2 regions of the Nocardiopsis sp. NPDC058631 genome follow, and region 1 is predicted to be linked to the other one. Evidence: riboswitches for the same ligand, from Rfam matches in the RefSeq annotation. Region 1 holds a riboswitch; the other holds the start of a gene.
What was found. Region 1 has a riboswitch for S-adenosylmethionine ahead of ACFWTE_RS18845 (aminotransferase class V-fold PLP-dependent enzyme). Riboswitches for the same ligand answer to the same signal wherever they lie in the genome.

Region 1 (7,282 bases):
TGCCGAAGCTCACGTGGTTGTGGTGGCAGTCCCCCTCGTCCTTCAACCGGCCGATCCGGAGCGCCGTCATACCCGCGTGGTTGACGTCCACGACCATGTCGGCGAGCTTGCGCTGGGTGAGCTGGAACCCGCCGATGGGCTGTCCGAACTGCTCGCGGGTCATCGCGTACTCCCGGGCCGCCTCGTAGCAGGCGCGCGCGGCGCCGACGACACCCCACACGATGCCGTAGCGGGCCTCGTTCAGACAGGACAGGGGCGACCCCAGGCCCTTCGACGCGGGGAGCAGCGCGTCGGCGGGCAGGCGCACCCCCTCCAGGACCAGTTCGGAGGTGATGGACGCGCGCAGCGACAGCTTCCTGTGGATGACGTTGGCCGAGAACCCGGGGGTGCCGGTGGGCACCACGAACCCGCGGACGCCGTCCTCGGTGGCGGCCCACACCACGGCCACGTCGGCGACCGACCCGTTGGTGATCCACATCTTGGTGCCGTCGAGCACCCAGTCCGAACCGTCCCGGCGGGCACGGGTGCGCATGGAGCCGGGGTCGGAGCCGGAGTCGGGTTCGGTCAGCCCGAAGCAGCCGATCGCGTCGCCGGCCGCCATCCTCGGCAGCCACGTCGTCCTGTGCTCCTCGGAGCCGAACTTGTGGATGGCGGCCATGGCCAGCGAACCCTGCACGGACACGAAACTGCGCAGGCCCGAGTCGACGGCCTCCAACTCGCGGCAGGCCAGCCCGTAGGCCACGGCGCTGGAGCCGCCGCAGCCGTACCCCTCCAGGTGCATGCCCAGGAGGCCCAGGTCTCCGAAGGCCTTGGCCAGCCCGCGCGGGTCCGGCAGGGTGCCCGCGTCGAACCACTCGGCCACGTTCGGCAGCAGTTCGCGACCGGCGAAGCCGCGCACGGCGTCGCGGACGTCCCGCTCGGTGTCGGACAGTTCGGCGTCCAGGGCCAGGAAGTCGTGCGGGTCCGGGGCGGCGGCCTTGCGGGAGTCGCTCATGGGTGGGTGTCCCTTCGTGGTGCGGTCGGACGGGTGCGGCCCGGTGCGGGATGTGGGGGCCGCGGGCGGTCGGGTCAGCGCGCGGCCGGCGGCCCGGGGTCGGGCTGTTGGACGGCGCCGCGTGCGACCATCGCGTCCACGCGTGCCCCGTCCACGCCGAGTTCGGTGAGGATCTGGCGGGAGTGCTGTCCCAGCAGCGGCGGTGCCGTGAGCGGCGGGGGAGCGCTCTCCAGGCGGAACCCCGCCCGGACCTGTTCGAGGAGTCCGGCCGTGGGGTGCTCCACGGTGCGCAGGACGTCGTCGCCGTTGGCGTCGGCGGTGCGCAGCGCGTCCAGTACGCCCCGGACCCGCCCGACCGGGACGCCCGCCCCGACCAGCAGGTCCATCCAGTGGTCGGCCGGTTCGGCGCGCAGGACGCCGGAGAGCTCGCCCACCAGTTCGTCCCGGTGGGCCACCCGCCCCGGGTTGGTGGCGTAGCGCGGGTCCTCGGCCAGGTCGAGACGGTCGACGGCCCGGCACAGCCGCTGGTACAGGGCGTCGTTCCCGGCGGCGACCACGATCTCCGCGTCGGCGGTCGGGAAGACCTGGTAGGGGACGATCGTGGTGTGGGCGTTGCCGACGCGGGCCGGTTCGGCCCCCGTCACGAGTGCCTGCTGGGTGAGGTTGACCAGACCGGACAGGGTGGAGTTGATCAGCGACGTACTGACGTTCTCGCCGCGACCGGTCGCACGGGCCCTCATCAGAGCACCCAGGATCCCGACGGCGGCGTTGAGGCCGGTCAGCACGTCGGTGAGGGCGACCCCCACCTTGCTGGCCGGGCCGTCGGCCGGGCCGGTGGTCGCCATCAGGCCGCTCTCGGCCTGCACGACGATGTCGAACCCGGGGCGGGTGGCCGGTTCGTGCTCCGGGCCGAAGCCGCTCACCGAGCAGTACACGACGGCCGGGTTGAGCGCGCTCACCGCCTCGTAGCCGAGGCCGAGCCGGTCGATCACACCGGGCCGGAAGTTCTGGACGACCACGTCGGAGGACGCGCACAGCTCCTGTACGGCGGCCAGGCCGTCGGGGTCCTTCAGGTCCACGGCCAGGCTGCGCTTGTTGCGGTTCACCGACAGGAAGTACGCCGCCTCGCCGGGGCCGTCCCCGCCGTCGGCGGCGCCGGCCCAGGGCGGGCCCCACGCGCGCGTGTCGTCGCCGCGTCCGGGCTGCTCGACCTTGACCACCTCCGCTCCCATGTCGGCGAGGAGCATGGTCGCGTACGGTCCCGCGAGCACGCGGGAGAGGTCGGCGACGCGTACCCCCGCGAGGGGCAGCGGGGCGGCCGGGCCCGCGCCGGGCCCGTGGGCGCCGTCGCGGGGTCCGGAGGTGGACGGGGTGTCGGTCACGAGGGGTGTCACTCCTTGGCGTCGGGGCCGCCGGGCAGCTGGTCGCCCTCCCACAGCTGGTAGTAGGACTCCAGGCAGCGGCGCAGGGCCGTGGTCAGCGCGGCACCGGACTGGCCCGCGTACCGCGTCTGTACCCGTTGGACCAGCTCGGCGATGTCCTCGGTGACCGAGGCGCCCTCGACCAGGGCGCGGAAGAAGTCCTTGCCCAGGTCGGTGAGCAGGGTGGTGTCCGCGGCGACGATGCGGCCGTCCACGGTGTCCACGGCCAGGACCACCCCGAGCCGCTGGTACTGGGAATGGCTCGCCACCGAGTCGGGAAGACGGGCGTAGCCGGAGATGAGGACAACCCTGGGGTTGCGGAGAACCTGCTGGATACGGTCGTCGCCGTGCAACGGACACACCTCTCGCTCGCGGGCATGCGAAAACTCCAACGCTCTGGAGTCTCGCGCCTGGAGGGTGGCCGGGGGAAACCGGGCACCGGCGGCGTGAGGGCAGGCACCCCAAGTATGGCCCGACCGGATCGGCGGCTGTCAAGCGGGGCGTGGCCGAACCGCCCGGCGCACTCCCGGGGCGACCGTCCGTACCGCGCCGGGCCGGCCTCCCCTACCGGTGGCCGCTCCCGGCCGCGCGGCGGGCCCGCCGGTGCGTGCTCCTGGCCGGACAAGGGTCCGGCTGGTCCGCCCGCTGCGCGTGTGTTAATCTGCCTCCCAGGTCACGAGTACCAGCGTTCAGCCCCGGCTTGCTGGTCGGCAACCCTCCTTCCGCGGTGGGGTGCCCCGGGTGAGGACCAGGTCCCGACACATCCGTGTCAGACAAGCGCGGACCCCTGTGGCGTAGCCGTGACGGCACTCCTGTGGGTCCCACGACCCACAGAAGAGGTGCTTCATGACCGTTGTCAGCCCCATCCACACCGCGCGTTCGTTCCGTTCCGCCGCTACGGCCGGCCCCTCGGGCCGCCCTTCCGACGACACCGCCGAGTGCACGGTCGTCGCCTCGGACGAGGGCGTCCCCCTGGTCACCGGCGAGCGCGTCGAGTACGCGAACTTCGACTACGCCGCCAGCGCCCCCTGCCTGTCCCCGGTCGCGGACGCCCTGTCCGACGCGCTGCCCTACTACGCGAGCGTGCACCGGGGCGCGGGCCACCACTCGCAGGTGAGCACCGACGCCTACGAGCGGGCCCGGCGCAGCGTCGCCCGGTTCCTCGGCGCCCGCTCCGAACCCGCGGACGCGGTGGTGTTCGTGCGCGGCACCACCGACGCCCTCAACCTCCTGGCCCGCTCGGTGCCCGAGGGCTGCACGGTGGTCGTGTTCGAGACCGAGCACCACGCCGCGCTCCTGCCCTGGGAGCACCCCGCCGCCAGCGCCGGGACCGTGGTCCGTCTGCCGCTGCCCCCCACCGCCGAGGCGGCCGTCGAGGCGGCCCGCACAGCTCTGCGGGAGGCCCCCGAGGGCCCCAGGCTCCTGTGCGTGACCGCCGCGTCCAACGTCACCGGTGAGATCTGGCCGGTGACGGAGCTGGTGGCCGCCGCGCACGCCGAGGGCGCCCGCGTGGTCGTGGACGCCGCCCAGTACGTGCCGCACCTGCCGTTCAGCCTGGAGGCGACCGGCGCCGACTACGTGGCGCTGTCCGCGCACAAGCTCTACGCGCCCTTCGGCTCGGGGGTGCTGGCCGGACGCGCCGACTGGCTGCGCGAGGCCACCCCGTACCTGTCCGGTGGCGGGGCCACCCGACTGGTCACCGAGCACGACGTGGTGTGGAACGACCTCCCCGCGCGGCACGAGGCGGGCAGCCCCAACGTTCTCGGCGCCGTGGCGCTGGCCGCCGCCTGCGACACCCTCACACCGGCCACACAGGAACTCCTGCACATCCGCGAGTCCGCGCTGCTTGAGCGGCTGCGCGCCGGGCTGGCCGGCATCGGGGGCGTCACCGAGCTGACCCTGTGGGGCGACGAACACCCCAGGGTCGGCATCGTCTCGTTCACGGTGGACGGGTTGCCCGCCGACCTGCTGGCCGCCGCCCTGTCCGCCGAGCACGGCATCGGGGTGAGGGACGGCCTGTTCTGCGCCCACCCGCTCACCCGGCACCTGCTGCCGGAAGGCCACACCCAGGCCGTGCGGGCGAGTCTGGGAGTGGGCACCACCGTGGAGCACGTGGACCGGCTCGTCGGCGCGGTCGCCGACCTGGTCGCCCACGGGCCGGGCTGGGAGTACGCGGACTGCGACGGCCGCCTGGCCCCGGTCCCGGACCCGCGCAACGTGCTCTGACCCGGGGAGGGCACCCGCCGGCGGACGCCCCGGTGACCGCACCGGTCACCGGGGCGCGCTGCGCCGGGGACCGGCCGGGGCCCGGGATGGTGGTGCTGGCTGTAGCTTCCATCGAACAGCCCACAGCATGGTTCGCCGGGATCGCGCTCCGTAGTGTCGGCAGGGACGTGGACGGCCCGACGGGAGGCCACGTCGTTCCCTGACGCTCACCCGCGAGGATTCGCCATGCCCGCACCTTTCCGCACCCCCACGAGCACCGCTTCGGCCGGTCGGCCCCCCGCCGCGGGAACCCCACGCGGTCCCGCCGCCGCGGTCGCCCTCACCGCGGTCCACCGCACCTACACCGACGGTGACGGCCACGTGTCCGCCCTGGACGGGGTCTCCCTCAGCGTCCCCAGAGGAACCTTCCTCGCCGTGATGGGGCCCTCGGGCTCCGGCAAGAGCACCCTGCTCAACTGCGCCTCCGGCCTGGACCGCGTCACCTCCGGCACCGTCGAGATCGGCGGGAAGGACATCAGCGGGCTCCGGGAACCGGACCTGACCGTCTTCCGCCGCGACCACGTGGGGTTCGTCTTCCAGTCCTACAACCTGGTCCCCACCCTCACCGCGGAGGACAACATCACCCTTCCCCTGCGCCTGGCCGGGGTACGGCCGGACGCCGCCTGGGTCGACGAACTCGTCCGACGGGTGGGCGTGGCCGACCGCCTGGGACACCGGCCCCCTGAGCTGTCCGGGGGGCAGCAGCAGCGGGTCGCCATCGTGCGCGCGCTCGCCGCCCGGCCGGACATCGTCTTCGCGGACGAGCCCACCGGCGCCCTCGACGGAGCCACCGCCGACCAGACGCTGTCCCTGCTCCGGGAGATCGTGGACGACCTGGGACAGACCGTCGTCATGGTCACCCACGACCCCGCCGCCGCGGCCCGCGCCCACGACACGGCCGTCATGGCCTCGGGCCGCGTCGTGGACCTCCTGCACGCACCCGCCGCCGCGGACCTCGCCGGCCGCCTCGCCTCCCTGGGGACGGGCCGATGAGCGCCACCGCACCCGCAGCGCCCGTCGCGCACCCGGACACCGGGCCCCGCCCCGGCCCGGCCCCGCGCCGCGGGAGCAGCCGGCCCCTGTCCCTGAAGCTGGCCCGGGGCCGCGCCGCCTCCCTTGCCGCCGTCGCCGTCGCGGTCCTGGGGGGCTCCGCACTCGTCACGGTCGGCGGGGTCGTCGCCGACACCGGCGTCCGCTCCGTCGTCCCGGCCGACCGCCTCGCGGGCACGGACGTCGTGGTCGCGGCGCCCCAGAACCTGGACGTGCCGGAGGACCTCGACATCGCCCTTCCCGAACGCGCGCCCGTCCCCGAGGCGGTGGTGGCCGGGCTGGCCGCGCTGCCCGAGGTCGGCCTGGCCGTCGGCGACGTGGGTTTCCAGGCCGCGGTCCTGGGCGAGGACGGGCCCGTGGCCGGTGCCGATCCGCGCACCGCCGGGCACGGGTGGGCCTCGGCCTCCCTGCCGGGAGGGGGTGCGCTGACCGGCGAGCCCCCGCGCGGCCCCGGCGAGGTGGTGCTCGACCGGGCCGCGGCGGAGGCGGCGGGGGCCGTGGTCGGCGGCGAGGTCCGCCTCGTGGCCGGAGGGCAGGTGTCCGCGTACCGCCTGACCGGGATCCTGGACACCGCGGCGCCCTCGATCCTCGTGGACGACGCCACCGCCGCCGACCTGGCCGGACGCTCCGACGGTCCCCGTGCTGGCACCGTCGACCTGGTCGGCCTGCACGCCGCGGAGGGCGTCACCGCCGCCGAGCTCCGCTCCGCGGTGGAGGCGAGCGCCGTGTTCGCCGAACACGACCTCGTCGCCCTCAGCGGCGACCGGCGCGGTGACGCGGAGTCGCCGGGGGTGGCGTCCGCGCGGTCGATGCTGGTCGCGATGGCCGGTTCGCTCAGCGGCATCATCCTGCTCGTCATCGGTTTCACGGTCGCCGGTGCGCTGTCGGTGTCCGTCGCAGCGCAGCGCCGGGACCTCGCCCTCCTTCGCGCGGTCGGCGCCACCCCGCTCCAGATCCGCCGCCTCGTGGCGCTCCCCAACATGCTCGTCACGGCCCTGACCCTGCCCTTCGGGATCGCCGCGGGCTACCTGCTGGGCGACGGCGCGCTCCGGGGACTCGTCGCCACGGGCATGATGCCCGAGGGCCTGCCCGCCGTGCTCGGGCCGGTACCCGGACTGGCCGCCGCGGCCCTGACCCTCCTCGCGGTGTGGCTGGCCTGCAGGGGAGCGACCCGCCGCATCGCGGGGGCGGCCCCCGTCGACGCCCTGGCCGAGTCCGTCGCCGAACCGCGCGCCCCCGGCCGTGTACGCACCTGGTCGGGGGCCGTCCTCCTGGCGGCGTCGACGGCCGTGTCGGTCCCCGCGCTGGTCACGGACGCCACCGAGGCGGTGGCCGGTGCGGCCCTGGCCTCACTGGTGGCCGCGATCGGCCTGGCCCTGGCCGGTCCGGCCCTGGTCCGCCGGGTGAGCGGGTTCGCCGCCCGTCGGCTGCCCTCCCGGGTCTCGCCGCTGACCTGGCTCGCCGTGCAGAACCTCCACGGGCACTCCGTCCGGGTGGCCGGCGCGGCGAGCGCCCTGGCCATGACGGTGGCCTTCACCCTGGGGCAGAGCTA
Region 2 (7,282 bases), on a different contig from region 1:
ACGACGGACTCGGGCATGACCACGAGGTCCGGCACGTACAAGCGCTCGATGACCGGTAGCTGGATGCCAAGGGTCTGGTACACGTCCCAGTCATCGGGGATGATGCTGCCGAGTGCCCGGTTCACTCGGACCGCGATGTAGTTGTGGGGGTCAGATGGGGGGGCCGCGAGCACGACTCCGTTGTCATCGATGATCTCGGCCCGCCAGCCGTCGGGCACATCCAGCTCTCGCCAGGTGCTCAGCAGGTAGTCCCACCGCGACAACCCCATCGCCGGGGCGGCTTCCGTCATAGCCAGACCCATTTCGCCTCGCACCTTCGGACAGGAAGCGCAACGCTCCGTGTCCCCGTCCACCCGACACTTCGCAGAATAGCCATGGCCCTCCTCGAAGGACAGTCCGCGCGCCCGGCGATCCCCCGCGCACACCGGCCCCGGACACAGCGAAACCGGGCGGCCCCGAAGGGCCGCCCGGTCGTCGCGGGCGAGGTCGCGTATCGGACCCCTGAACTCCAGGAGGTCCTAGAAGTCCATGCCGCCCATGCCACCGGTCGGGTCGCCGGCCGGAGCCGACGCCTTCTCCGGCTTCTCGGCGATGACGACCTCGGTGGTCAGGAACAGACCGGCGATGGAAGCCGCGTTCTGGAGGGCGGAGCGGGTGACCTTGGTCGGGTCGATGACGCCGTCCTTGAACAGGTCGGTGTACTCACCGGTGGCGGCGTTGAGGCCGAAACCGGGCTCCAGGTTGCGGACCTTCTCCGCCACGACGCCGCCCTCAAGGCCGGCGTTGATGGCGATCTGCTTGAGCGGCTCCGCGATGGCGCGACGGACGATGTCGGCGCCGATGGCCTCGTCACCGTCCAGGTCGAGCTTCGCGAACGCGGGGACGCTGGCCTGCAGCAGCGCGACGCCACCGCCGGGCAGGATGCCCTCCTCGACCGCGGCCTTGGCGTTGCGGACGGCGTCCTCGATGCGGTGCTTGCGCTCCTTGAGCTCCACCTCGGTCGCGGCACCGGCCTTGATGACGGCCACGCCGCCGGCCAGGCGGGCGAGACGCTCCTGGAGCTTCTCGCGGTCGTAGTCGGAGTCGGTGCGCTCGATCTCGTTGCGGATCTCGTTCACGCGACCGGCGATCGCGGTGGCGTCACCGGAACCGTCCACGATGGTGGTCTCGTCCTTGGTGACGACGACCTTGCGGGCACGGCCGAGCATGTCGAGCTCGGTGTTCTCCAGCTTGAGGCCGACCTCCTCGGTGACGACCTGGCCGCCGGTCAGCACGGCGATGTCGCCGAGCTGGGCCTTGCGGCGGTCACCGAAGCCCGGAGCCTTGACGGCGACGGACTTGAAGGTGCCGCGGATCTTGTTGACGATCAGCGTCTGGAGGGCGCCGCCCTCCAGGTCCTCGGCGATGACGACGAGCGGGCGACCGGCCTGGAGGACCTTCTCCACGACGGGCAGGAACTCGTTGTTGTTCGAGATCTTGGAGTTGACGATGAGGATGTAGGGGTCCTCAAGGACCGTCTCCATGCGCTCAAGGTCGGTGGCGAAGTAGGGCGAGATGTAGCCCTTGTCGAAGCGCATGCCCTCGGCGAGCTCCAGCTCAAGCCCGAAGGTCTGCCCCTCCTCGACGGTGATGACGCCTTCCTTGCCGACCTTGTCCATCGCCTCGGCGATGGTCTCGCCGATCTGGGGGTCGCCGGCGGAGATCGAGGCGGTGGAGGCGATCTGCTCCTTGGTCTCGATGTCCTTGGAGAGGTTGCCGAGCTCCTCGTTGATGCGAGCGACGGCGGCCTCGATGCCGCGCTTGAGGCTGATCGGGTTGGCGCCGGCGGCTACGTTGCGCAGCCCCTCGCGGACGAGGGCCTGGGCGAGCACGGTGGCGGTGGTGGTGCCGTCACCCGCGACGTCGTCCGTCTTCTTGGCCACCTCCTTGACCAGCTCGGCCCCGATCTTCTCCCACGGGTCTTCGAGCTCGATCTCCTTGGCGATGGAGACACCGTCGTTGGTGATCGTGGGGGCGCCCCACTTCTTCTCCAGAACGACGTTGCGACCCTTCGGGCCGAGCGTGACCTTGACGGCGTCCGCGAGCTGGTTCATACCGCGCTCGAGGCCGCGACGGGCCTCCTCGTCGAACGCGATCAATTTGGCTGCCATTGAGTTCTTGTCCTCCCGTGACCGGGCTGATACGCGATGGGACGAGGCATGCGCCCGCGACGGACGACCGGAGCGCACCGACAACCCTGCTGTCGGTTGCCACGGTCTCGCAGCCTCGATCCGGTTAGCACTCTAGGAAGACGAGTGCTAACCAGATCCCTTTTTAGCACTCGGCCATGGAGAGTGCAAACGATGTGGTCACGATTTCCCCTCCTCCCATAGCAGCCCCTACCTGCACATACAACCCATGGTGAGCTGTTTTCCGCGCTCAGCGGACAGACGCCGCCACCCTTCGTGCCTGCTAGGGCCGTGTTCTGCGGATACCGCCCGTCGCGCAGCAGGGTGAGTACTCGCCGAACACGCCCCCGGACGGGCCGAACCCCAGCGGGACGTCGGTCGCGTACAGCGGGTGGAGGATGCCGGGACGCGGCGAGGGGGCGGCCACGGCCTTCCCGCGTCTCGCGGAAATGACGGGCCGCCCCCTCGCGGGCGGTGCGGGCCGGCGCCGGTCGGCGCGCGGCGAACCGGTCAGCAGCCCCCGGCGACCGCCGGGATGATCGAGACCTTGGCGCCGTCGGCGATCTCGGTCTGGAGGCCCTTCTCGAAGCGCACGTCCTCGTCGCCGACGTACACGTTGACGAAGCGGCGCACCTTGCCGTCCTCGCCGAGGATGCGGGCGCGGATGCCCGGGTAGTTGGCCTCCAGGTCGTCGAGGAGTTCGGCGAGGGTGGCGCCCTTCGCCTCGACCTCGGAGGCGTCGTCGGTGTAGGTGCGCAGGATGGTGGGGACGCGGACGCTGGCGCTCATGGCGGAGTTCTTCCTTCTGCTGTGGGGCGGAGGGCCGGCGGGCGGCCCTCCGGGGTGGCCGGAGGTTTCCGGGACGGCGGTCAGACCAGGCCCGCGTCGGTGAAGGCGCTCAGGGACGGCTTGATCGTGGCGGTCACACCGGCGTCCACCGCGTTGAGGGTCTTGAGCCCGTCACCGGTGTTGAGCACGACCGTCTGGGCCTTGGGGTCGAGCCTGCCCTCGCGCACCAGCTTGCGGAGCACACCCGTGGTGACGCCGCCCGCCGTCTCGGCGAAGACGCCCTCGGTGCGGGCGAGGAGCTTGATGGCGTCGACGATCTCGTCGTCGTTCACGTGCTCCACGGAGCCGCCCGTGCGCTGGGCGATGTCGAGCACGTACGGCCCGTCCGCCGGGTTGCCGATGGCCAGCGACTTGGCGATGGTGTCGGGCTTGACCGGCTGGATGACGTCGATGCCCTTCTCCCAGGCCTGCGCGACCGGGGAGCACCCCGTGGCCTGGGCGCCGAAGATCCGGTACGGGCTGTCCTCGACCAGGCCGAGCTTGATCAGCTCCTGGAAGCCCTTGTCGATCTTGGTGAGCTGGGACCCGGAGGCGATCGGGATGACGATCTGTTCCGGCAGCCGCCAGCCGAGCTGCTCGGCGATCTCGTAGGCCAGCGTCTTGGAGCCCTCGCCGTAGTAGGGGCGCAGGTTGACGTTGACGAACCCCCAGCCCTCGCCGACCGGGTCGCCGATCAGCTCGGAGCAGAAGCGGTTGACGTCGTCGTAGTTGCCGTCGATGGCGACGACCTTGCCGCCGTAGACGGCGGCCATGACGACCTTGGCCTCCTCCAGCCCCGCGGGGATGAACACGCAGGACTCGAACCCGGCTCGCGCGGCGGCGGCGCCGACCGCACCGGCCAGGTTGCCCGTGGAGGAGCAGGACAGGGTGGTGAAGCCGAAGGTGCGGGCCGCCTCGACGGCGATCGCGACCACGCGGTCCTTGAAGGAGTGCGTGGGGTTGCCGGAGTCGTCCTTGACGTACAGGGAGTCGATGCCCAGCTCGGCGGCGAGGCGGTCGGCCTTCACCAGCGGTGTCAGGCCGGGGGCCATGTTGGGCAGCTCGGCGACGTGGGCCGGGACCGGCAGGAGGGAGCGGTAGCGCCAGATGTTGTTGGGGCCGCTCTCGATGTCGGCCCGGGTGACGTTCCCGAACTCGTAGGCCACCTCTAGGGGGCCGAAACAGAACTCGCAGGCGAACTGGGGCGTGAGCTCGTAGCGCCGGCCGCATTCGCGACAGGAGAGCGCGGTTCCGGGGCCGAAGGCGCGGACGGAGGTGGGTTCGGTGGCGGTCATCGCCATAGCGAGGCGTCTCCCCTCATCTTTCCTGGCGGACACCTTGTCCCCAGGCCGGAGTTGGCACCTGCCCCAGCCGCCTCACGGGTTCGTGAGTAGTGCGCGCTGAGATGGTTGCCGGGGCTTCGCAGGGCCGGTCCCTCCACCCCTCTGGATGAGCAATATGAAGTTGTGGGCGGTCCTGTCGGATCCGCACCGTCACTGTAACGGACGCGTTGACCGGTTTTCCACGGCTGGTGATCCGGGTAACACGATCTCGCTCACATGCTGAGACGCCACCGGTCAGCGCGCCCGGTGTGCACGTGCTCCGTTTCGGGGCGGTGACGCCCCGCGTCGTCGGCCCCGGACGGGTTTGGGGCGGCTGCCGACCGGCGAGACATAAGATGCGTCCCGCTTCCGCGTGGGCTCCGCCCCACCGCCGACGGCAGCGACCGCCCCATCCGCAGCTTCGAGAGGACGACCACGTGGACAAGGCACAGATCCTCATTGCCTCCAACAGGGGACCAGTGTCCTTCTCGACCGCCGAGGACGGTTCCCTGGAACAACGCCGGGGCGGGGGCGGGCTCGTGTCCGGGATGATCTCCGTGGCCACGGAGATCGACAGCATCTGGGTGTGCGCCGCCCTGTCCGACGCCGACAGGCGGGCGGCGGCGGAGGCCCCGGAGTCCCGGCTGGACCTGGCGTACGACCTCGACGGCATGCGGGTCCACATGCTGGACATCCCGGAGCGGACCTTCCAGGGGGCCTACACCGGGGTCGCCAACTCGACCCTGTGGTTCGTGCAGCACATGCTGTACGACATCCCGAACAAGCCGTCCTTCGGTTCGGAGTTCCGGCGGCTGTGGGAGGACTACACCGCCTACAACAACGCGTTCGCCGAGGCCCTGGTGGCCGGCGCCGCCGACAACGCCCGCGTGGCCGTGCAGGACTACCACCTGGCGCTGGTGCCGCGCATCCTGCGCGCCCGCCGCCCCGACCTGCGTATCGCGCACTTCTCGCACACGCCGTGGGCGCCGCCGGAGTACTTCCGGATGCTGCCCGACCAGGTCGCCCGCGACCTGCTGGAGGGCATGCTCGGTGCGGATCGGCTGGGCTTCCTGAGTCCCCGCTGGGCGGACGCGTTCCTGCGCTGCTGCGCCGAGATCCTGCGCGCGGAGGTGGACTTCACGCAGAGGACCGTCGAGTACGGCGGCAGGCTCATCGCGGTGGGCGTGCACGCGCTCGGGGCGGACGAGGAGGGGCTGCGCGAGAGCGCCGCCGAGCCGGCCGTGGCCGTGCGCCGCAGGACCCTGGAGGAGACGGTCGGCGACACGCGGCTCATCGTGCGGGTGGACCGCACCGAGCTGTCCAAGAACATCGTGCGCGGCCTGGAGGCGTACCGGGAGCTGCTGACCGCCCATCCGGAGTGGCGGGGCCGGGTGACGCACCTGGCGTTCGCCTACCCGAGCCGGGGCGACGTGCCCGAGTACCGCGAGTACACCGACTCGGTGCTGCGGACCGCCGAGGAGATCAACGAGGAGTTCGCGACCCCCGGGTGGACGCCGCTGGTGCTGGAGGTCAACGACGACTACCCGCGTTCGCTGGCGTCGTTCCAGCTGGCCGACGTCCTGTTGGTCAACCCGACCCGGGACGGCATGAACCTGGTGGCCAAGGAGGGGCCGGTGCTGTCGGAGCGCGACTCGGTGCTGGTGCTCTCCCGCGAGGCGGGCGCCGCCGACGAGCTGGGACGGCACGCGCTGCTGGTCAACCCCTACGACACCCTGGAGACGGCGGAGGCGCTGCACCAAGCCCTGTCGATGCCGGAGGACGAGCGCAGGAAGCGGCGGGAGGGGCTGGCCGAGGCGGCTGTCGCCCTGCCTCCGCGCCGGTGGTTCCAGGACCAGCTGCGCTCCCTGGGCTGAGCGCGGCGGGTCGGGGCGGGCGCCGGGACCCGGCCCCCGGGAGGGGCCGGGGGTGTTCCTCGCGGCGGGGGCGCCCCGCACCGCGTCACGCGGGTCAGCTGCCCGAGAGCGCCGTCCGCCGGGCCTGTGCCTCGGCGAGGATCTGCTTCACGACGGCGGTCTTGGCGTCGGCGTAGTCCTGGATGCGGCTCCAGGTGCGTTCGGCCAGTTCGCGTTTGACCGCGGTGTAGCGTTCGCGCGCGTCGGCGTCGGCGATGAGGTGGTCGCGGAAGAGGCGCATCCGCTCCACCTCCGCGCATCCCTCACCGAACACGTGCAGGTTGAGGTTGATGTCCGGGCCCTTGAGGACCCTGTGCTCGTACCAGTCGGGCTCCCTGATCACCAGGGAGTACCCGGCGGCCTCCAGGTCGGACAGGTAGGCGGACTCGTCCGCGGGGTCGGCGACGACCAGCAGCAGGTCGACGCACGGCTTCGCGGCCATGTCGGGGACGGCGGTGGAACCGACGTGTTCGAAGAGGAGGACGCGGTCACCGAGGGCGGCGCGCACCTTCGCCGACTCGCGTTTGAAGAGGTAGGGCCATTTGGCGTCGTACTCAGAGATGTGGACACGGCCGTTGACGAGGTTGCGGGACTCGGGTGAGGACCCGACCCGCGGAGCACCTCGTGAGGGCAACGGCGATGCTTCAAGGGGTGACATTCTCCAAAGCCTTGTCCCCTCGCGTGCCCGCGTCAAGAGCGTCCGGGCGTGCTTACATATGCACGCGCAGACGTTACATCACAGGCTGTGTGACCTGGGTGACGACCCGCAACACTTCCCACCCCGAGGGCTCACGAAGAGCTCTCCCGGAGGGTGCCCTCCGAGGGGGTCGTGGGGTTCCCGCGGGATTCGGGCCGCCGGTAGGGAGCGTTTCGGGGCGCCGAGTGGTCGTCGGCGCCCCGGGGACGGGCGCAGGGGCCGGTCAGTTGCCGCGCGTCTTGCGGCGGCGACCGCCCCTCTGCTTGCGGCGGCCGTTGGACGGGGCCTCGGCGGCGCGCTCGGCGGCGATCTGCGCGTCCTCCTCGCGGCGCTCGGCCTTCACCCCGTAGGGGT

Region 2: it holds a riboswitch for S-adenosylmethionine, as region 1 does, so the genes downstream of both, thrC (threonine synthase) here and ACFWTE_RS18845 (aminotransferase class V-fold PLP-dependent enzyme) in region 1, are expected to answer to the same signal.

What each region holds. Positions count from the first base shown of each region.
Region 1 covers NZ_JBHXQY010000056.1:21,417-28,698, reverse strand. Annotated here, with positions in the region: gene ACFWTE_RS18860 (acyl-CoA dehydrogenase family protein) at 1-994, opposite strand, end outside; gene ACFWTE_RS18855 (CaiB/BaiF CoA transferase family protein) at 1,069-2,376, opposite strand; gene ACFWTE_RS18850 (DUF3870 domain-containing protein) at 2,385-2,768, opposite strand; SAM riboswitch class IV at 3,087-3,201, shown strand; gene ACFWTE_RS18845 (aminotransferase class V-fold PLP-dependent enzyme) at 3,262-4,641, shown strand; gene ACFWTE_RS18840 (ABC transporter ATP-binding protein) at 4,867-5,673, shown strand; gene ACFWTE_RS18835 (FtsX-like permease family protein) at 5,670-7,282, shown strand, end outside.
Region 2 covers NZ_JBHXQY010000012.1:28,896-36,177, reverse strand. Annotated here, with positions in the region: gene groL (chaperonin GroEL) at 519-2,150, opposite strand; gene ACFWTE_RS06615 (hypothetical protein) at 2,452-2,595, opposite strand; gene ACFWTE_RS06610 (ubiquitin-like small modifier protein 1) at 2,679-2,957, opposite strand; gene thrC (threonine synthase) at 3,038-4,297, opposite strand; SAM riboswitch class I at 4,311-4,452, opposite strand; gene ACFWTE_RS06600 (trehalose-6-phosphate synthase) at 4,756-6,192, shown strand; gene ACFWTE_RS06595 (GrpB family protein) at 6,287-6,889, opposite strand; gene ACFWTE_RS06590 (S8 family serine peptidase) at 7,152-7,282, opposite strand, start outside.